One region of the Fusibacter sp. A1 genome, then DNA from elsewhere that is predicted to be linked to it. Evidence: riboswitches for the same ligand, from Rfam matches in the RefSeq annotation. Region 1 holds a riboswitch; each other region holds the start of a gene.
What was found. A riboswitch is a leader RNA that binds a small molecule or an ion and turns the genes downstream of it on or off. The one in region 1 is predicted to bind cyclic di-GMP.

Region 2: linked by a shared signal. The riboswitch ahead of DWB64_RS12185 (hypothetical protein) and the one ahead of DWB64_RS02195 (response regulator) in region 1 are both predicted to bind cyclic di-GMP.
Region 3: linked by a shared signal. The riboswitch ahead of DWB64_RS09030 (A24 family peptidase) and the one ahead of DWB64_RS02195 (response regulator) in region 1 are both predicted to bind cyclic di-GMP.
Region 4: linked by a shared signal. The riboswitch ahead of DWB64_RS00920 (trypsin-like peptidase domain-containing protein) and the one ahead of DWB64_RS02195 (response regulator) in region 1 are both predicted to bind cyclic di-GMP.

The regions. Positions count from the first base shown of each region.
Region 1 covers NZ_QQWI01000002.1:47,141-52,879, reverse strand. The annotation lists gene DWB64_RS02225 (HD domain-containing protein) at 1-326, opposite strand, end outside; gene DWB64_RS02220 (DEAD/DEAH box helicase) at 433-1,878, opposite strand; gene DWB64_RS02215 (FMN-dependent NADH-azoreductase) at 2,237-2,872, opposite strand; gene DWB64_RS02210 (MarR family winged helix-turn-helix transcriptional regulator) at 2,958-3,407, opposite strand; gene DWB64_RS02205 (hypothetical protein) at 3,480-4,004, opposite strand; gene thpR (RNA 2',3'-cyclic phosphodiesterase) at 4,074-4,604, opposite strand; cyclic di-GMP riboswitch class I at 4,766-4,848, shown strand; gene DWB64_RS02195 (response regulator) at 4,899-5,267, shown strand; gene DWB64_RS02190 (HD-GYP domain-containing protein) at 5,593-5,739, shown strand, end outside.
Region 2 covers NZ_QQWI01000008.1:5,770-11,508, forward strand. The annotation lists gene DWB64_RS12175 (DEAD/DEAH box helicase) at 1-486, opposite strand, end outside; gene rsgA (ribosome small subunit-dependent GTPase A) at 622-1,587, opposite strand; gene DWB64_RS12185 (hypothetical protein) at 1,959-2,309, opposite strand; cyclic di-GMP riboswitch class I at 2,401-2,485, opposite strand; gene DWB64_RS12190 (hypothetical protein) at 2,615-3,112, opposite strand; gene DWB64_RS12195 (permease) at 3,227-3,778, opposite strand; gene DWB64_RS12200 (permease) at 3,775-4,257, opposite strand; gene DWB64_RS12205 (Crp/Fnr family transcriptional regulator) at 4,365-5,012, shown strand; gene DWB64_RS12210 (DUF188 domain-containing protein) at 5,009-5,473, opposite strand; gene DWB64_RS12215 (nitroreductase family protein) at 5,479-5,739, opposite strand, start outside.
Region 3 covers NZ_QQWI01000005.1:293,309-299,047, forward strand. The annotation lists gene DWB64_RS09015 (type II secretion system F family protein) at 1-1,031, opposite strand, end outside; gene DWB64_RS09020 (type IV pilus twitching motility protein PilT) at 1,050-2,108, opposite strand; gene DWB64_RS09025 (GspE/PulE family protein) at 2,119-3,801, opposite strand; gene DWB64_RS09030 (A24 family peptidase) at 3,820-4,569, opposite strand; cyclic di-GMP riboswitch class I at 4,715-4,798, opposite strand; gene udk (uridine kinase) at 4,854-5,477, opposite strand; gene DWB64_RS09040 (U32 family peptidase) at 5,481-5,739, opposite strand, start outside.
Region 4 covers NZ_QQWI01000001.1:219,877-225,615, forward strand. The annotation lists gene DWB64_RS00915 (Ig-like domain-containing alpha-2-macroglobulin family protein) at 1-467, opposite strand, end outside; gene DWB64_RS00920 (trypsin-like peptidase domain-containing protein) at 702-2,645, opposite strand; cyclic di-GMP riboswitch class I at 2,793-2,877, opposite strand; gene DWB64_RS00925 (hypothetical protein) at 3,117-3,791, shown strand; gene DWB64_RS00930 (amidohydrolase) at 3,850-4,998, shown strand; gene DWB64_RS00935 (HAD family hydrolase) at 5,056-5,712, opposite strand; gene ribE (6,7-dimethyl-8-ribityllumazine synthase) at 5,705-5,739, opposite strand, start outside.

The DNA of each region.
Region 1 (5,739 bases):
CGTTTCGCACCATGTCTTCTTATCATCGAAGAGATAAGCAGCTTTTCATCCTCAGAAAATCCGCCTATCTCGTCCAGATAGCCATAGACGGCTTTTGATCCGCGCTTGGCATGCGCTTCGCTATCGCCGGTCTCATAGGTGATATAGTCATGAAGGAGTCCGGCGATTTTGCAAATCTCTTTGTCAAGACCGCGTTTCATCGCAAGCAACTCTGCAAATCCCGCCACTCCTATCAGATGGGCGCAGCCGAACATGATCTCGTATTTATCCTTTTTACCGAAAAACATCTTATTGATAAAAGCCGTGGTCTCTTCTACACGATTCATACGCCCTCCACCGAATCAACTCATAGGTTCACTACTTTGCCTTACTCAATTATAAACAAAAAAACGCTTTGGCATACTACCAAAGCGATTTATTTAAGCCATCATCCTATTGAATTTTTTTCGCACGGTAAATCTGACCTTTGATTTTCTTTGTTTGAAGCGCTTTGATGATGATGCTTTCCTTGCCATCGAATATCGTCACATTGGTGAACTTGGCATTCATTTCGATCTTGCCGATATCCTGTCCGCTGACTTCCTTGATATTTCTGAGCACACCTAGGATATCTCCGGTTCTCAATCTAGAATTGGCGCTTCCGACATTCAGTTGTATTGTTGCCCCTTTGCGATTTGTAGCCTTATAACGCTCCGGTCCGTTTCTTCTTTTCGTGTTTTGCGGCGCTTTTCTTTCCACATGACCGCCCTTGCAAGGGATTTCATAACCTAAAAACTTTTGCAGCGCGATGAATCTAGCGGTTTCACTTGGAATGACCATGGTGATGGCGATACCGTTCTCATCGACACGACCGGTTCTACCGATCCTATGCACGTAGTTCTCATTCTCAAAGGGAACACCGTAGTTGATGACATGAGTCAGCCCCTGTACATGAAGACCTCTTGCTGCAACATCTGTGGCGATCAGCATGGTGTATTCTCCACGCTTGAACTCCTTGAGTTTTTGCATACGCAGGCCCTGATCCATGCCTCCATGAACCGCACAGACCTTTCTGTGGTATTTTCTCATGATGTCGAAGAGACTATCCACTTGATCTTTCGTGTTACAGAAGATGATGCACTTCTTCGGGTCCTCATGCTTTATCATCTTTCTCATGAAGTCCACTTTTTTTAGGCCGTCCACCGCGTAGTAGATCTGCTCTATTTTGGTATGGGTCGAGACTTCTGATTCGATCTCGATGCTCTCCGGCTTGTTCATGTAAAGCTGGCTGATGTGTTTTACCTCTTCAGGCATCGTCGCAGAAAAGAGGAGCGTCACTCTTTCAGAAGGCATCTTCTTGATGATCGCTTCGATCTGATCCTTAAAGCCCATCAGAAGCATCTCATCCGCTTCATCGATGACGAAATATTTGATGTCTTTCAGTTTTACATTCTTATTCAGCAGGTGATCCATCATACGACCTGGTGTCGCGACGATCACATGAGGGTTCTTCTTCAGTTCTTTACGCTGGACATCCATGGGCTGCTTACCGTAGATGGCGCTGAACTTGATTCCCTTATATCTTCCGATATCGCTAAAGTCGCCCTTAACCTGTTCGGCAAGCTCACGGGTTGGAGTCAGCACAAGCACCTGAGGGCTTTCAAGCTCCACATCGATCTTCTCACAGATAGGAATCGCAAAACCTGCCGTCTTACCACTACCCGTCTGAGACTGTACGATCAGGTCCACACCTTCAAGTATCTTAGGAATCGTCTGTTGCTGCACTTCCAGCGGATAAACGAAACCCAGTTCGCTAAGGGCCCTTTTGATCTGATTGTCCAGTTCGAAGTCCTTGAACTTCATCACTTCTATTGTCTTTTGTGTGTTTTTATCACTCATCTTCATTCCTCTTCCTCAACTTCAAGCGTCGTGCCAATTAACTGTACTCTATTATCATCTATATGAATCAATTATCGTAATCAACAAAACTACCGTTACCAATCTAACACTATATCACGTTTGAAGTTATCTGAAAAGTTTTTTATCTTTAACAACTGCATATAACAAAAAAGACGCTCCGCTCCAACTGCAAGGCAAACCTTTTATCACCTAAAAAGGTTTCCTTGCAGTTGGAGCGGAGCGCCTTAAAATACATGTTCAAATGAAACCCAGCAGCTAGACGACCACTAAAGATGATTAGCCGAGTGATGCATTGTTATGGGAACTTCTTAGTGTGGTTTTAATGATCGCACTTCCCTTAAAAACTTTTCACCAGCTGTTCCAGTTTTTCAGCAGCGTCCGTTTTGATGGATGCGCCGCCGTCTGTGGCCATGTTTGTACCTTCAAGAAGCACCGACTCGATGTCCATGACGCCCATGAATCCTAGGACGGTCTTCAAGTAGCTGTCCCCGTGCTCCATGGCCTTTGCGGGACCCTCTGAATAAATTCCGCCCGATGCGTGCACATGAAGCGCCTTCTTATTGTTTAACAGTCCCACAGGACCCTCAGCAGTATACTTGAATGTCTTTCCTGCGACCATCAGCGTGTCGATGTAGACCTTCATCTTAGGTGGCAGTGAGAAGTTCCAAAGCGGAGTGGCAAAGACGTATTTGTCTGCACCCATAAACTGTTCTGTAAACTGATTGATTGTTCCCACTTTGTACTGTTCCTGATCTGTCAGATCGCTAAAGTCGACTCCTTCGCCCAGTTTTCCCCATCCGTTAAAGACATCTTCATCGATAAATGGAATATCGAGCTTATAAAGGTCAAGTTCCACCACCTCGTCCGTGGGATTGATTTCCTGATAGGTTTTTATGAAGTTCTCACTTGCGTCCAGACTAAAGGAATGTGCGGATGCTTTTGGATTTGCTTTTATAAATAATACTTTTTTCATGGTGAATCCTCCTATTGATGTTGGTTGACGAATCAAATACGGGTTTTTAGTACTAATTAGTGATATATCTTTAAAAAAAGTGGTGCTATACAACACCATTCATTTTTTTAAGCAGGGAGAGCAACTCATTCTTCTCTTCGATATTCAGATTCGAAAACTCGTCTTCTAGGTCATCAAGATGCTTGGGAAAGACTTCGGCGATAATGGTCCGCCCCTTTTCCTTAAGTCTGATCACAAATGCCCTGCGGTCCTCATCGTCACGATCCCGGCTGATGTAGCCTCTCTTTTCGAGATTCTTGATTACAACGGTCATGTTGCCGCTTGTAGACAGCGTCTTTTCAATGATCTCGCATATCTTCATCGGGCCTTTGTGATATAAAGCTTCCATCACACCGAATTGAGATAGGGTAAGGTCATATTCTGAAAGTCGTGCCGACAAGGACCTCTCATCGTTTTGAATCGTCCTGTGCAGTGCTACCACCAGTTTTAAATTCAATTCACTTACTGCTCCGTATTTGCTCGGTTTGTTTTCCATGGATTAAATATATCACTAACTAGTAATAATGTCAAGGGTATTTCCAGTTCTTTTTTTTGACATGCCCCTATTCTAGAACTGGTCTTTGTAACCCTCTCTCAATAGCGTGTACTGCCCTGTCTCTGTGTTCAGGTCATAGATGTTGAAGTTCGTTTTGATATCGAATCCTTCGTAGTGGACTGCGAAGTTGATGGATGCAGACCCCAGCGTACCGCTTTTTATCCTGTGGAATACGTGCCGCGGCCATACAAGTACGGCTCCGCCTTCAAATATCAGCTTGTCGTTTTTATAGATCTTGTCGGGTAAGACGGTAAAGTGTTCAACCCGTCCATGCTCTTTCGTGTAAATTTCCACTTCTCGCTTGCCGTAAAGGACGATGAGGTTGTCCGCCTGATCCGGGTGCATGTACCAGGGATTCGCAACACCCATCGTAGGACCCGGCGATACCGCATCCTTTTGATGGAGCACACGGTCGATTGAATCGATCTTAGGTAGTGCGTCGAGTGGAAACAAGTCGAACATGACACCTTCGGTTTTTCTAAACGGTGTCAGCTCAATAATCTGATACAGGTCTTTTACTTCTTCAATGATCTTCAAGTTTATCCTCCCTTGATATGTTAATGGTGTTTACCTGCTTTTCAAGTCTCACACCCTAAATCGGTTCTTTCACTTGTCTGTAAAACCTTTTTCTTTCACCACCCTATAGACCAGCCTTTCATCCACACGCACGCTTTCCATGAGCGCGACGGAGCTGATCGTTACTTCAATGGGGCTGAAGTGTCTCATGGATACATCCTCGTCTAGGACCACACCTCTTGCGAATGTGATGTGGGGAACATAAGGCATCGCCTCTACTCTGAAACCCGCCTGTTTGAGTCTGAAATTCAACTCACCTTGCAAGCGAAGGAGCGTCTGATTCTCTTCAACTCCTATCCACAGAATTTTTTTGTTTTTTTTATGAAACTGGCCAAAGGAAGCTGCCACGAGATCCGGCTTACAAACATCGAATTCATCAAGCAGGACGCTGAGCCTCTCAACTTCATCGTCTGTCACATCACCGATGAAGGCAAGTGTCAGATGCAGGTTGTCACAGCTTGTGAACTTACCCCTTTTACAGTCCTTTGTCGTTTTTCTACAGGCGTCATGCAGCTTATATTTACATGCTTGTGTTATCGTAAGCGCAAAGAAGACTCTCACGCGGTCACCTCCTAAGGCGGTATATCCAATCCATACCCAATAACTTCATCATCGAATAAACTATCAAAGCCATATCAATAAATTTTTATTTAGAGCACCATGACAATTCATTGACAAGCCTTCCAAAGGATAGTACCCTATACCTATAAGTTTAACTGAATACATGAAAAAGGCAAACTCATCGAAAGGTGAAGACGCAAAGCTGTGAGTCTAAGGAGAAATCTATGATCGTCAAGCTACCGAAATACTGACGTCTTTTCGGGATGTTTTTTTTATGTCAAGATGGAGGTAAGAATGAAAAACATATTGATTGTGGACGATGCAGCGTTCATGCGGATGATGCTTAAGAACATTCTTGTAAGCCACGGATACAACGTGGTGGGGGAAGCGTCAAATGGAGCACAAGCTATCGAAAAGTACCACGAACTCAAGCCGGATATCATCACCATGGATATCACCATGCCTGAGGTCACAGGTATCGAGGCCCTTGAGGAGCTGATCAGAGTCGATCCATCCGTCAAAGTATGTATGGTCTCCGCATGCGGTCAGCCCCAGTTTCTGCTCGAAGCCATTAAAAAAGGCGCGAAGGACTTTATCACAAAGCCGTTCACACCGGATGAGGTGCTTTCAAAGATCAATCAAATCGCCAGCATGGCAAATTGATTTGGGTTAAAGATTCACGATCGAGCAATTTACTATGGACAAAGTTCACCTGAACTTTGTCTTTTTTATTTCAAAGCCACCATGCCGCGTACTTGATCGCAAGTCAGGGTCCGCTATGTTTAGCATCTGCTTCTTCTTGATTCCTACAAAATAAGGTGTTTTCCCTTGACAATTATTCCTAGTATGGTATTTTTATTAAGTTACCGATTGCTTACTTACAACTTATGGCAGAATAGCATGGTAGATTAACGTGTCGGCAAAGCAAAGCCTTCCATGCGCTTCACTTGTGAACCTATTGTTCACTTGCACAACCAAGAGGTCAATTATGAATGGATTCTTAACCTATAAGGAATGCGAGAGTATTCAAACCTTTGATAATCTTGCCGGTACATTTAAACTACTGGTTCAAGATGACAACATAGAAATTTTCGAATCGAACATACACGCCGGTAAATCGATTCTTTGTCAGCCC
Region 2 (5,739 bases), on a different contig from region 1:
AAAGCCCATATCCAGCATCTTGTCCGCTTCATCAAGCACTAAGAACTTAACTTCATTGGTTCTAAAGTTCCCTTGGTTGATATGGTCATAAACCCTACCTGGAGTACCTGTAAGCAGTGAAATACCCTTTTCAAGTTCATCCATTTCGGTATTCATGTTATGTTGCCCATAAACAGCCGTGGCACGAAGAGGAAGATGCTTTGCGATTCTTTTAACCTCATCGTTAACCTGTACAGCCAGTTCTCTAGTAGGAGTCAGGATAAGCCCTTGAGGCAATTTTGACTTTCCGTCGATCAACTGAAGCATAGGAATACCGAACGCAGCGGTCTTACCACTACCTGTTTTCGCCCTAACGATCAAATCCTCTTTATTCATTATAGGTCCAATGGTTCTCGTTTGAACTTCTGTCGGTTGTTCAAATCCCATTTCCTTCAGTGCCTTTAAAATTTCTTCTGATACGCCTAATTCCTTAAATGTTTGTTCCATATTTCCTTCTCTTTCATCTATAAAGTCTCATTATTTGATTGTATCATTGTTCAGATAAAATAGAAAGTTACTTCTAATAGGTAGTGTACTTAAAACAAAGAAAAGCCCAAGAAATTGAATCCTTAGGCTTCCAACTCACTTTTTATTCTTTTTATCTTTATTCAGCTTCCTTCTCATTTTACTTTCAAAAAAAGCCATTTCTTTCAGGTACTTGGAATATTCAGCAAACCTCCACTCCGACAGCTCGCCACTATCAAGTGCATGGTTTATCGCACAACCGGGTTCGTTCTTATGAGAGCAGTCATTAAACCTGCATTTGTCGATCAGTTCTGTGATATCGCTAAATGCTTCGCTCAGACCATCCGTTTGGTCGATAAACGAAATCTCACGCATACCTGGAGTATCAATCAGCCAAGCTCCACTTTCTGTTTTGAGCATCTGCCTGTGCGTGGTGGTATGTCTACCCCTGTCGTCGTTTCTAAGCCCGCCAATGCTCATGACCTCTTCGCCAAGAAGCGTATTGGTAAGCGTCGACTTTCCAACCCCCGAGCTACCGACAAAAACTATGGTCTGCTCAGGTTTAATTCTTGATTTCAGCTCTTCCATGCCGTCATTTGTCAGTACACTGATGACATGTACATGTTCAATACCCGACTGACTCTTGATATCTTCAACCACCCAAATCGCTTCGGGCATCAGATCGGACTTTGTAAGCACGACCTCAACATTTGCCCCACTACTCTTTGAAATGGTCACATAACGTAAAAGTCTTGAAAAATTCAAATCGTGATTCAGTGACATCAAAATGAAGATCGTATCGATATTAGCAGCAATCACCTGTTTATCAAGCCTACCACCAGCAACTTTTCTGCTAAACTCACTAGTTCGCTCTTCAATACGGTGTACAATCGCACGTCCGTTCTTATCCGAATCACGATCACAAAACACCCAATCGCCAACCGTCGGTAGATCAATTACCTCTTGATTGAAAAACGACCCCGCAACCTCACAGTTCACTTCAACGTCATTAATTAAGCACGTAACCAATTTGCCATGCGATGCAATCACACGGCCTTTCCATTCATTCTGATAATCTGTCAAATAAGCCTCCAAAATAATTAAAAGCCACCGACACCATTTGTCGATGGTAGTTTGAATGTTCTATTGTTTTTTATCATTGTCATCGACCTCCTTTAAATACTAGATAACTTAGTTTAGCACAGATTAAGTTATCAAAATTGGAATAAACGATTATAAAAATGTACGAAGTATTTCACCACTTCAGAACGTTTTGTGTTCTGAAACGCCCACTGCCTGTATTTTTGTAGTTTAAAATACGTTTAAGTGCTTGTAACTCATATACCTTATTTTATTGTATGAGGGTTTATGAGTTCACAAAAACATACATCCTCCTGACAACTAACACATTCACTGACCTCTCACTACTTGTCTACTCATCAACTGCCCCACCTTTAAGACAGTTCTTTTTTCTTTGTTAACTTAAATCCAACATTAAGCGCAATATTGATGACCACCACATTCAAAAAGGCGATCAGCACTAGTGCGAGAAGCGTCGTTTGACTTGTCATTATCGCAGTGATCACAACTTTTGTAATCGCACCGATCAGCGATAAGGTATCGATGAACTGTTTTGTATCCAACCTGCCTGCGTATTTTTTCCCCATGTGCATTCCAAGAAGCAGACCAGTCAGGATCACGCTACCCCAATTTGATAGTAGAGCGCTTCCGAACAGGATTTGCAACAGATCACCGCCTAGAGCGATGCCAATTACCAGTACCACAATAACCATTGATTTTTTCATTTTCTTCTCCTCTTAGTAGTTTTCCTTGTTTTTAACATTCTTGCCCACAAAAAAAGCAGCCCATACGGCTGCTCATCATTATTATCTTTATAACGGCAACCTGGCAATCATAGCTTTTACACCTTAGACCCACGGCTTTGCGTCTCAACCTTTCAGTTGATTTGCCAATATTCATTTAAGTACAGTTCATACTGTAACACATATTTTCAGCAAAAAAACACTAATATGCGTGGGGTTCCAATGTTTTTTCAAATAAAAAAACAGAGATCACTTTTTGTAATCTCTGTTTTGATCTTCAATTCACCTTAAAAGGGTTCTTTCTCAATCGTCTTATGTCGTTTTATGAGTAACAGACCGCCTGCGATCAGGGCGAGTGGCCAGATGAACTTGATGAGTCTTGCCAAGGGTTCAAAGGACATGACTTCAATTGTCAATACGAATACGCCGAATGCCGCAAGTCCTAGTCCTAGATACATGGCCCAAGCTGTCGATTTGAACGTGCCCCCATTCGCTTTATGAATGACGTGGATGCCTGCAAAACTCGCTCCTATCATCCAGAAGAATACAGGACCCTCCATCACACCTAAAATAGGTTCGATATTCGCAAATACTCCGACCCCAGCGATCAGCATTGCCGGTATTAAAAAACCTAATGAACGTTTACCTTTACCACCGAAGTAAGCAAGGAAGAACGCTGCCGATACAAACAGCAGAAATAGCTCATCACCTAAAAATCCGATGTTTCCAAGTAACGACACGAGGCCGATTCCGACCAGAATAACTCCTAATAAATTGCCTTTCATAAGTAAACCCCCTTCATAAACATGTTGTTAAGTCTAGTATCCTACAAGAATAAATCGAATTCAAGTAGCTACACTCTTTCTTAATTGTTCTCTAAGGGAATCTTAATCAAAGGATCAATTCACCTGAATCTCCTCTTCTTGCACGGTTAACTTGACTGCAAAGTCCTTCGCCTTGACAAAATATCCGACGCCGTATGACATGATCAGTATGCAAACTACCGTTAAGATCCATCTTACCGTCATGAACTCTCCGCCCAAGAACTTGGCTTCATTGGCAAGCATAGGTACTTTGATGACCGCCCATACGCTCAAGATGATTACGATGTTCACGATGGTCGCACCTTTTTTATAAAGGGCCTTGCAGATCGGAAACGCCGCGTAGATTGGTCCTGCCGAGATGCTGCCTAAAAGAAGAGCCATTAGGTTTCCCTTGAATCCGGCATCTTGTCCTAAGCTCTTGGATATCACATGCTTGGGTACCCAAGCTTCAATCAATACGGTCAGCATGAATACGACCGGCATGATTTGAACCATTTCTATCAAGTAATATGAACTACCCTTTAGGGCGAGTAGTAGCCTTGACGGATCAATGAACATGGTGAGTCCATAACCTAAAAGGACAAGTAAGAACGCCTTGTTATTAAGTAGTTTTTTAAGTTTCATCATAAGATAACCCCCATTGCAAATGCGATAACAAGCGCTGCGACAAAGCTGAAACCGTTTCTGATCAGGGTGAACTTAAGTCCGAACGCCTTTTTTTCGATAGGAAAGGTCATGACGCCAACCATCGTAAGTGTGGTTAAAAATGCCACAGCAGGTACGATGCTTGCACCCGAATCGACAAGAGATCCCACCAGTGGAAAAGCCACAAAAGCTGGAATGAGCGTGATGCTTCCGATTAACGCCGCAAGGACTGTCGATAGGTATCCGGTTGAAGCCCCTAGCACTTTTTCTATTTGCTCCGGCGGTATCCACGCCAGCACCAGACCGATAAGAAAAATAATCGCTACGATTTCGCCCATCATGCTTCCCATTTTGGCTTTTGTTTTTTTCATGGTGCCAAGTGTTTTTTTCTTGTCCTTGAAGAGCGACCAAATCATCCAACTACCAGTGATCACCCAAAACAGTATTGTTAAGATATCCATTGTTTCCTCCTATAAATGTTAATGTACTCTTTCTTGTATGTTAATACCAATGATAGTACAATGAAGACAATCAATCTGTTACCATGGTAACACATTAGGAGGTTTTCATGAAAAACATGATCTTATTAGAAACCGTTGAAGAACTCATCACTCAAAAACAGTTGGATACCACCGACTACTTATACAAAGTTTATTTTAAAAATGAAGTCATCCATTTTGAAGGTGAACGGTGCACGCACTTTGAAATCATCATAGACGGTACCGTATCTGTCGACCGCATCAACGAAAACGGAAATCAGTTGCAAATCGGAACCTTTGAAAACTATGAGATTCTTGGTGGAAACCTCTTGTTTTCATCAGAACCGTTTTTCCCGATGACGGTGACCGCTCAGACAAAGACGCGTCTTTTAGTGATTACTAAAGAAGCGATCCTAAGACTCTGTACAGAGAATCAGGTGTTTTTAACCGAACTCCTAAGGACGATCGCCGATCGGTCGCTGTATCTTGGAGACACCATCAAACGCTACTCTAAAAAGACGATTCGCGAAAACATCATCACCTATCTACAATCAAGATACAGAAGATCAAAATCACCCACCATCGAATTGAGGCTGACCAAAACCGAACTTGCACAAAAACTTGGCGTGGAACGCACCTCGCTTTCAAGAGAACTCCAAAAAATGAAAAAAGATGGCATCATCGATTTTGACAACAAATCAATCACCATCTTAGATCACGACCTATTTGAGCTTTAGACCATCTTGCTCACAAGCTCGATGAGCGCTTCAGTAAAGCGTTCATTGTCACCCGCTGTTCTTTTCTTTATCTTAGTTCCCCGTTTGCCCTGCATTCTGTTCATCTTGTTTTCGTGCCTTGTCTCCAAGACAAAATCGATTGTTTCATTTGTGATGTACCTGCCGTTATTGGTAATGACCTTACCTGATTTTGCAAGCGCCATTGCAGCAAGGCCGTAATCCCCTGTGACCACGACATCGCCTTGCTTCATATGGTTGGCGATATAAAAGTCAGCCGCGTCCCTTGTGGTATCCACTGTTATAACCGCCGCATAATCGCTTGTTATCTGTACCGCATGGTTTTTAACGACAACCGCGTTCCAGTGATGTTTTTTTGCAATTCTTACGCTTTCTTTCACCACGGGGCACCCATCGGCATCGATCCATATGGTACGGGCATTTTGATTTGTGTTTTCAGTCATATTTTTTACTCGCCTTTAAACTTATTTAGATAGATCGCTGCAGATCTAGACATTTCTTTCGAAAAATCGGACATATACTTACGTGTGCAAAAACGGGTGATGAACTCATCATAGTCGAATGACGCCTTATTGGCCCTGTTTGTCATCATCGTACGGTGGTCTTCTTCACTCAAGCGCTTATAGGTGTTCTCTTGCACGATAAACCGTTCTTCAAATCGTGGTGGTTTCTCACGTTCCTTTTGCTGCTCGGTCGGATAACCGAATAC
Region 3 (5,739 bases), on a different contig from region 1:
TCTTCACCGATACCTACCATGGAAATGACCATGGGTGGAAAAATGCCGACTTTTTTTAATAAGGAACTTAACTTTTCGCCTTTTTTTATATCTTCTGCAACTTGCGCCAAGCCTTCAATCACCACCATATTGCCTGTGACACTTGCTGATGATTCAAGTGCTTGAATGATTGGTATACCACTTGCCAGTAAAGTGGATAGTGTTCTTGTAAACCTTGAAGTCGCAATTTTCGCAACCGAACTGTTGACAATCGGAATTTTAAATTTCAACTTATCGACCGCACGTTTGCCCTCTTTTGATTTTAAAATCGCTCTACCTAAATAATAAAGGCCTGCCGCTCCAGCAATAAATAAATACCAGTAGGTTTTGAGGGCTGAACTGATTCCCATTAGTATCAGTGTTGGAGTCGGTAAGGGAACACCGGAGCTTTCAAACATGCCTACAAAGGTCGGCATGATAAACACTAAAAGAAAGGTTACCACCACGACTGCCAATACAGATAAAATTGCAGGATAAACCAAGGCGCCTTTGATTTTAGTCTGGATTTTGTTTTCTTTGGTAAAGTGGTCTGACATTCTCATCAATACGCTGTCCAAATTACCGGTAAGTTCACCGGACTCCACCATGTTGATCAGCAATGCAGGAAAAGCATTCGTATGTTTTTTCATCGTGCTAGATAGAATTTCGCCTTTTTGAACGTCAAGTGCCATCTGTTTTACCGCTTTTTTAAGCGTTAAGTTATCCGATTGGCTCTCTAGTACATCCAGTGCTGAAATCAGAGGCATACCTGCGTATAGCATGATGTGCAGTTGTTTACAAAACACGGCGATGTCTTTGGCTTTTACTTTCGGTTGAAAGATGGATAGCTCTGCTAAATCTTTACTTTTAGCTTGCTCCTCTTCAATTTTAACCGGTTTATGTCCTTTTGCACGAATCATTTGAATGACATCGTCTTTTGATTCTGCCTTATAGGTACTGGTTAGCATTTTTCCATGCGTATCGATTTCTTTGCATATGTATAAGCTTGTCACTTGGGCCCCCTTGTATGTTTAATATAGTCCCAATTGCTTGGCTACGTGTTCGGATTCTACTGCGAACTTTTTTAGTGTCAACTCGTCGATGGTCCTTGTCCTGTACAACTCAAGCAGCGACGCGTCCATGGTCTGCATCCCCATCTTGCTTCCTGTTTGAATGACTGTTTGGATCTGGTGCGTTTTGCCTTCTCTGATCAAGTTTCTGATCGCTGGGGTTGCCACCATGATCTCGAGTGCGACCACTCTGCCTAGACCGTTAGCCTTTGGCAACAACTGTTGGGATACAACAGCTTCAAGTACAGACGCCAATTGAACGCGTATCTGCTGTTGCTGATGCGGTGGAAAAACGTCGATTACACGGTCGATTGTCTTAGCGGCTCCGATGGTATGTAATGTAGAAAATACCAGATGGCCTGTTTCTGCTGCTGTAATTGCCGTACTTATGGTTTCTAGGTCGCGCATCTCTCCTACTAAAATCACGTCTGGATCTTGTCTTAAAGCAGATCTTAACGCATTAGAAAAACTGTGGGAATCTTGCCCTATTTCGCGTTGATTCACCATACTGCCGCTGTGCTTATGTAAATATTCTATAGGATCTTCAACTGTGATGATGTGCTCGTGTCTGGTTTGATTAATGGTGTCGATCATTGCAGCAAGCGTTGTAGATTTACCGCTTCCTGTTGGTCCTGTCACAAGGATAAGGCCCCTTCTCTTTTCTGTCAATGTTTTCATGATAGGTGGTAGCGACAAGTCATGCATACTTGGTATGGTTAGCGCGACTACCCTGATTGCGGCGCTATAGGTACCTCGTTGCCGATATACATTCACACGGAAACGACCAAGACCCGGATTGGAATAAGAGAAGTCGAACTCACCAAGCTCTTTAAGTTTTGCAAGCTGGCTTGTGCTCATCATCTGGGTGACCAGTTCGTTTGTATCTTCGGGTTTAAGCTTTTCTTCGTTGAGATGCATCAACTCACCGTTCACTCTGATGATTATCGGTGAAGCGACCGTGATGTGAACGTCTGATGCTTTTCGATTGATCGCCTGTTCTAAAACATCAAGAATCGTCATACTTTTCTCCTTAAAGTTCGTAATTATAGGTTACCCTTAACATTTCTTCAACCGATGTAACCCCTTGTAGCACTAAATCCTTACATGAATCATAGAGTGTCAGCATGCCATTTTGACGCGCCTTGTCTTTAATCACTTCCGAATTCGCGCCCGATGTTATTAAATTTCGAATGTCCCTATCGACCAGAAGCACCTCGTGAATAGCTGTTCTTCCAAGATATCCAGTCTGGTTACATACGTTACAACCAGAACCCTTGTACAATACAACGCTTTCATGGCTTTCTAAACCCAGAGCTAAGCGTTCTGTATCAGAAGCCTCGTGAGTGACTGTACATTTAGGACAAATCTTTTTTACAAGACGTTGCGCTAAAATACCAACTGTCGCGGTAGAAACCAAGAAAGGCTCTATGCCCATATCCACTAGCCTTGTAACAGAGCTTGCCGTATCGTTCGTATGAAGTGTAGACAAGACGATATGGCCTGTGATCGCTGCTCTGATAGCTATTTCTGCGGTTTCTGCGTCTCTGATCTCACCGACCATTACGATATCCGGGTCTTGCCGTAGAATCGACCTTAAACCGCTAGCAAACGATAGCCCAGCCTTATTATTGACTTGCACCTGATTGACACCTTCTAAACGATATTCAACAGGATCTTCAACGGTGATGATGTTTCGGTTGATTCTGTTCAGTTCTTTTAAAATGGCATAAAGCGTAGTTGTTTTACCACTGCCTGTCGGCCCGGTTACAAGTATGATACCCTCAGGAACCTTAAGTACTCTATTTAATCTATCCAAATTGTGTTCAGAAAAACCAAGTTGCTCTTTTGTTGCCACCACGTTGGTTCTGTCAAGTAGTCTGATTACCACTTTCTCGCCATATACGGTTGGTAGTACGGAGATACGCATATCAATAGGGTGTCCGTCGATAATCGCTTCCACACGTCCATCCTGAGGAATTCTACGTTCGGATATGTTCATTTTTCCCATTATCTTAATACGGGTCACAATCGCCAGGTGGGTATGTCTACCTGGACTCATGATTTCTCTAAGCTCACCATCGATACGGTATCTGATACGCACCTGTTTTTCAAATGGTTCTATGTGAATGTCACTGGCTTTAGATTTAACCGCCTGGCTGATGATACCGTTTACAAGGCGAACCATTGGTGCATTTGTGACGCCTTCATCTTCAACCACAACGTCGTCGCCGTCGCTATCGATCAGCTTTGAGTATTCTTCGGCTGCTTTTTCAGTATCGTCTGCCGAATCATAGTATCTCTCGATAAGCTGCTCGATATCCTTGCTTGGACTGATCACAATTTCAAGTTCAAGACCTGAGGCAATTCTGATATCATCCTTTGCTATCATATCAAGAGGGTCTGCCATTGCAACGACCAATCGATTGTTTTTAAAACCTATCGGCAACGCCTGATGTCTGAGCGCTAGGCTTTCATTTATTATTTTTGGTACCTTAGGATCTATGTAATAGGAATTCAGGTCGACATAAGAAATATCGAACTGAAGCTCTAAAACGCTATAAAGCTGCGCTTCTGTAATCAAGTGCTTGTTTAATAGAACTGTTCCTAATTTCAAGTTATGTTGTTTTTGCTCTTCTAAGGCTTCGTGAAGTTCGTCTAGTGTAAGATAACCCTGATCTATCAATATGTCGCCTAATCTTTTTTTCTTAATCATATATGTCCCCTATCAAGGTTATAAAATAGCTTGTAAGATCGTTGGATAAAACAATACTGAAAGTAGAATGCCTAGACTCAAGAAAGGTCCAAACGCGACTGCATCCTTTACTTTTTTTAGTTTAAACAGTAGTAGTACACTCACAAATATGCCGGATGTCGTAAAGGCAATCAAGTAGGCTGATATAACAGCAATCGGACCAATAAGAAGACCTGAAAAAAACATCAGCTTCAAATCACCCATACCCATGATCTCTACCTTTAAGAATACTCCAACCACAACCAGAAATAAGATGAATCCACCACCGTAAAGTCCTCCCAAAAGAAACATTCTAAGAGAAATTTGTCCAACAATCAAGTTGATTACAGCTAGTACACCGATACTCAAGTTTAAGGAATTAGGTATGATCTTGTGGTCGATATCGATAAACGTGACGCATATCAGCATAGATGATAATACCATTACTATAAAGGAGTTTAGGGATAATCCATATACCATATATGCAATGATATAGACTATTCCATTCAAGCCTTCAATTAAAGGATATCTAATGGAATACGGCTGACCGCAGTGTCTGCATTTTCCTCTAAAGATCAAATAGCTAAAAACAGGTATTAGGTCTAAAGGTTTTAGTTCTGTATGGCAGCTACCACATTGCGACCTTGGAGCGACGATGCTTTTATTTAGCGGTAATCTATAAATCACAACGTTTAAAAAGCTGCCGATTACGATTCCGTATACACCAATGAATAGGATTGCTAAGATCAAAGTTGAACCCCCGATGAATTATGTTTTAATTGTAATAAGTACTTCTAATTATAATGCTATTGCATCTTTCTTACAACTCAAATGGTAAAAATAAACCATTTTATCCATGAAATGACGCAAAAAATAAAATCGGCTGCAGTAATAACACTGCAGCCGATCGATCATAGCGAACTCGCCTTAGACTCAAGCTTTGCGTCCTACGTTTTCACGTAGTTTGCCTAAATATTTGTTTGATATTTAACTACTTACAGTATAAAACAAATTATACATTAAGTAAATCCTTTTTATATTGATTTCATCAACTGAGTTCTGATTGTAGCAACCATTACATCGATTGCTACTCTATTGAATCCACCTTCTGGAATGATGATGTCAGCGTATTTCTTGCTTGGTTCGATAAAGAGCTCATGAGCCGGTTTAACAGTCAACATGTATTGGTGAATCACAGAGTCTAGCGTTCTTCCACGTTCCTCGATATCCCTTTTGATTCTTCTTACGATTCTCAGGTCGGAATCGGTATCGACGAAGATCTTAATATCCAGTTGCTCTCTAAGTCTTTCATCCTCAAGCAGCATAATGCCTTCTACGATGATGATGTCTCGCGGTTCAACCTTTAAACGGTTGGAGCTGCGAGTATGTTCAGAAAAATCATACATTGGTTTCATGATTGGTTTTCCGGCCTTTAGCGTCTTGATATGCTCGATTAAAAGCTCAGTATCAAAAGCAAGCGGATGGTCGTAATTTGTTTTTATACGCTCACTCATCGACAAATGAGATTGATCCTTATAATAGGCATCTTGTTCCAGTATGGCGATCTTCTTTTCGGGTACAGATTCAAAAATTGATTTAGCTACTGTACTTTTTCCAGAACCAGAACCTCCGGTTATTCCAATCACGAGTGGTTTCATGTGTTATTCTCCCTTTTGTTTTCTAATGATATCAAGCGGTTTGACAGGTTGCTCCATTTTAATATATATTGTTTGCTGCGCGTGTGGAGCTACTTCGATTGGCGCATGATTCTTATCATACATTTCTGTAATCACTTGGGTATACCCAAAATAATCAGGTCCTATGATTTCTATCTCATCATTGATAAAAATTCTATTACGCTGTTCAATTTCAGCAAGTCCTGTCGATTCATCGTATGATTTTACAACACCTGCAAAATCA
Region 4 (5,739 bases), on a different contig from region 1:
ACACTGCTTGAATGCCTCGCCGGATAGGTCCCAACCACCTTTAAGTTACCGCCGACTTCAAAAGACCAGCCTGCAGTACGGGTTTTGTTATTGTGCCTGAACTTAATGACCGTTCCGGCGTCAAGAGGCTCAACGGGCTTGATCAGCACACTCAAGTCGCTTGTGCGTTCGACCTGATACTCCACTGCCGGAGTGATTGACAAGAAGGTTGCAAGATACCCGTCGTCAATCTCTGTGTCCGCGGTCACCAAGAACGAAGTATCCTCACTGATCAATCCGTCAACTGCATCCAAGGCCTCGACGCTCAGGATGTCAACCGCTTCCTTGCTAATATCCACCCTATCAGGCGGCAATTCGATTTGCACTTCTTGCCCAGTGCCTTCCTTCTCTCTGTTTAGCATCCAAATACCTGCCATTAGTGCAATTAAAACCGCTGTCATAATCAGTGCGATCCGCTTTTTATCCATATCGATCCGTAGACCTCCTTATCTTCTGTCCGCTTTTCTTTATTATAAAAAAACAATACCCAGATGAGTGGAATTTAAGAATAATTTAATATAAGGAAGTTCATTAATGGAAAAAGGATGCTAAAAGTAAAAAAGTTCTCTTTGGGTTAGAAAGAGAACTTCACATCAGTAGCAGTATTCTTTTATGGTGACAACCATCACCTTTGATCTAATCTTCCCCCTAGACCAGCTCGCTTATTTCCACTTCGAATAACCAAACGAACCATCGTCTCTGATCGAGGTCACCTCAAAGAAAGGATAGCTAAGATGCCACTCTTCTTCATTGGGATCAAACATTAGATAATCATATTCCAAAAGGTTCTTACCGAATCCTGTCGGCTTCTCGCTGCTAAAGCGATAGTACTTCATAGTAAGCGATGTCGATATACCTGTTTCGATTTCGATTTCAGTTGCGATTTGAGCTCCTAAAGCCACTAACTCAAACTCATATTCGTCGAACAGACGCATGAAGTTCTCTACGCTGTCATCAGCAATGTTTGCAACAATGCTTACTTCTTTGGTTCGCATGTATTCAAAGATTTCAATGTGAAACCTTTTAATATGGATCTCTTCCTCTCCAAGAGTGATGACACCGTATTCCTCTTTGAGACCATCCTGTATCTGATACAAGTTGAAGGCTTCAAGCTTTAGCACCTCGGAATAACTATATTGCGATGCGACTCCATCCTTAACCGCTAAGATAGCAACTTTGACTTCTCTATCAGAATGAATACCTTCCACGGTTAATCCATCAATTAACTCGTCCTCGAGCACCCAGTAGTTTTCGCCCGCCTCGTTGTTGATTGCCGCCCATTCATTACCTTTTACTCCTAAAAAGGCCATATAATAGTCCGCATCACCCTTATCCCATGTCACTTCAATAGATGTATTCGACAGTGCCGCTATGGTCACATTCGTCGGTGCTTTAGTCTGTGGATTGGTTAGTGCTGTAAACTCATCTATAGTGAGCATTTTGGATTTATCCATCGAAGTGAACAAGTTCACCGGTACGCAAAAGTTAAGGTTCTGACCTTCAACTAAAAAAGTTGTGATTCCGATTAGCTCACCATACTCATCCAATAGAGCACCACCGCTAGATCCTGGACTCACAGGTGCTGTAATTTGAATGATTACTTCCCTTATCGAACTAATGATTCCTTCAGACAAGGTGTTGATGAGCCCTTGAGGACTGCCTATCGTATAGATCTTCTGGCCTTTTTGTAAATCAAGTTCTTGTTTTACAGTTAGCGGTGTGACGGATGTGTCCTCAATTTGTAGCGCAGCTAAATCCAGATCGATGTCATACCCCGTTATGTAGACGTTTCCCTTATAGATGGAACCATCTTCATGTTCTATCTCAATGGTCTGCGCTTGGTCGATCACATGAAGATTTGTTCCGATTTTACCTGATTCATAATAGAATCCGCTGCCTAAGTAGTTCTCTCCCGTGTAGGTTTTTACATGTAACTTGACTAGGCTACCTGAAAGCGACGCAATTTCAGTAGTTGTAAGCTTTTTCTTCTCTACAACAGGAAGGCTTGCACCATAGGTTTTAGGACTATGGGCGTCCAATATCCTCTTGAATACCACCAAGGATTGTTCTTCGCTTGTGGGACTGCCTGGTGCGATCCTGTTGTCTCCTACTCCGGAAAGTATGCCGTTGTTTTTCGCCTTATACACTGCTGACCGTGCCCATGAGCTGATCTGAGCATGGTCTTCGAACAGTACGGTTCCCTCTGCAAGTTCGATTCCAGCTAGTTCAAGGGTTCTCACCATGAATACCGCAAGCTGCTCTCTTGTCAGTGAGCCGCTCGGATCAAACCGATTGTCACCCACACCTGTAGTGATTCCAATTGTCGCAGCTTTTAAACTGTTTTCATCTGTCGTATCGGTAAACTTTATTTCGGGATTGACCACAATCTGAGTTCCGGTGATCTCTTCATAAAGCTTGACCGACAGATACACAAATCGCTCTCTAGTGATATCACCTTGATAGTTGTCAAATGCAGAATCCCTTAACACTTGATACGATGACAAGGAATCAAGTGACTCTTTCGACCAATTTGATGGACTACCAGCTGCAAAAGTTACTGAACTGGCCAGTAAAAGTATCAAAAATACATGAATGACTTTACGCATTACATCCTCCCGCTACACACAATCGGTCGTAACCGATTCCCGCTTGTTTTTAGTGTATCCATTTTCTTATCACACTTTCCGAATCGCGCAATCATTGACCCTTTAAAACAAAAAAGGCAGCCAATTAGGCTGCTCATCATTATAGTTAACGGCAACCTGGCAATCATAGCTTAAACACCTTAGACCCATGGCTTTGCGTCTCAACCTTTCAGTTGATTTGCTCATTATTCGATTTTGGACTCCCGTACAGTATAACTCATTTTTAAGCATTAAAAACACTAATTTGTTAGGGATTTGCTTTTTTTTTTGAACCTTTCTCAATTTTCTGAACGTCTTGTCGGCCTTAATGGGATATTTCCTTGATTGAATTACCACCTACTCTTTCACTAAGAAGGGTCTTTACAATTGGTATCTAGAGTTTTATACTTAAATTACACACTGTTGTGTAATTTAAGTATAAAAGGAGCTCTTATGCAAGCAATCATGGAAACCATTTTTAATGTACTTTACCTTTCAACAGTCATTACTTTAGGTCTTATCATGTTAAGCCATACCAAAGAAAACAAGATGAATCGCCTATTCGGTGCGATGACCTTGCTTCTCGGTTTTGGTGACGCCTTTCATCTTGTACCAAGATCCTACGCACTCTTCACAACCGGTCTAGAAGCAAACGCGACAGCACTTGGTTTTGGTAAGTTCGTCACCTCGATCACCATGACCGTTTTTTATGTCATACTCTATAGAATCTGGATTGAAAAATACCGGGTACAGGAGTCAAAGACCCTTTCAATGACTATCTACTCACTTGCTGTCATTAGAATCGTTCTTTGCCTATTCCCACAGAATGACTGGTTCAACTTTTATCAACCGGTTAGCTGGGGAATCTACAGAAACCTTCCATTTGCCATCATGGGAGCAATCATACTCGTGCTCTTCTATCAGCAGGCTAAAAAACAGAGCGATCTTATTTTCAAGTTCATGTGGCTCGCCATCACACTGTCCTTCGGGTTTTATGTTCCCGTCGTACTCTGGGCAAAAACCTATTCATGGATCGGAATGCTTATGATTCCAAAAACAATCGCCTACGTTTGGATTGTCATTATGGGTTTCAAGCAGATGAGGCAGACGATCAAAGGGCGCATGTAATCATATCATGTGCCCTTTTTATGCTATACTGTAGAAAGATTAAAAGAGAGGTTTTACCATGCTTATAAAAAACGGCACACTTTACACCATTGAAAATGGAATTCTAGAAACAACCGATCTACGGGTGACAGGTGATAAAATCACTGAAATCGCTAAGGACATAAAGCCCAAAGCGCGCGAAGAAGTCATCGACGCAGCAGGAAAACTCGTATTCCCCGGATTTATCGACGCGCATTGCCATGTCGGCATGTGGGAAGAAGGTATTGGCTTTGAAGGTTCTGACGGCAATGAGGCAACCGATCCGATCACGCCGCATCTGCGGGCGATCGATGCGATCAATCCAAGGGATGAGGCCTTCGAACTGGCCTTAAAGGGCGGGGTGACAACTGCTTGTACTGGCCCTGGCAGCGCAAACGTGATTGGTGGAACCTTTACTGTCATGAAGCTGCACGGTCACCGAGTGGATGATATGGTCATCCGTGACAACATGGCGATGAAATGCGCATTTGGCGAGAATCCTAAAAGAGTGTATGCCGACAAAAAAATCACGCCGTCCACACGAATGGGAACAGCGGCTCTTCTTCGACAAACCTTAGCTAAAGCCAAGGAATATCTGGTGAAAATCGAAAGCGCAGCAGGCGATGTGTCAAAACTGCCGACTTACGACATGAAACTGGACGCGATGTTACCCGTACTAAAAAAAGAAATCCCGCTAAAGGCACATGCGCATCGTGCGGACGACATCTTTACTGCAATAAGAATCGCTAAGGAGTTCGATGTCAACCTGACCCTAGAACACTGTACAGAAGGTCATCTGATCGCTAGTGATCTTGCAAAAGAAGGCTTTAGCGCCGTTGTCGGTCCTAGTTTTGGGAACAAATCAAAATTCGAACTGAATGAAAAGTCCTTTGTTACACCAGGTGTACTCCAACAAGCCGGAGTCAAAGTAGCCATAATGACAGACAGCCCTGTCATTCCGCTAGAATACCTACCCATGTGCGCAAGCCTTGCCGTTAAAGCGGGCATGAGTGAAGCAGAAGCCCTAAAAGCGATCACCCTCCACCCCGCACAAATCATAGAAGTGGACGACCGAATCGGTAGTTTAGTAGTTGGCAAAGATGCAGATATCGTCATTTGGGACAGGCATCCATTTGACTTACACGCCGTTGCAGAAAAAATCATCGTAAACGGAATTACTATTTTCTAACAAAAAAACGACAGTTCGCAAGAACTGTCGTTTTAGCACCTAATTACCAATCACCAATCACAAAATTCCCATCAATTCCCCAACATCATCTATCAACACAGTGGCGTTTTCAAGCTCTTTAGTAGTCCCGAACCCGTACCTGCAACCGATCGTCTGCATATTATTTTTAATACCTGCCTCCATGTCCATCCAACGGTCACCTATCATGAGGGCATTTTCATGCTGATTCCCTCTTAGGATACTCAGTATCTGCCATTTAGGCAGGTAATCATACGCTTGTGAAGTGATAAACTCATCAAAATAGTCATCCAGACCAAACTGTTTTTTATGAGCCTGCATATAGCCGTCGCTGCAGTTGCTGATAAAGACAAGTCGATAGCCCTGTTGCCTCAAATAACGGAGCACCTTAAGCGAATGCTTGTATAACCTCGCCTCGCCTTTTTCGATTCGTCTGTTCATTTCTGTGCCTATTAACATGCCGGCTTCTTGCTTTAAAGCCTCTGGAAGGTCAGGCATAAAGGCCTGCCACATGGCTTCTTTGTTGTATCCCAGCCATTTTGCGATTTCGTCATCAGCCCAGCTTCTTTCATTTGCGTAGCCGTGCTCGACCAGATAATCGAACGCCTTTCTGAAAGCAGGCGCATAAACAGCGATTGAATCGTGTAGGGTGCCGTCGTAATCGAAGTACAGGGTTTTGATATTCCTTTTAAGCATGCTGGATTTCTGACATGAGATTTGCCA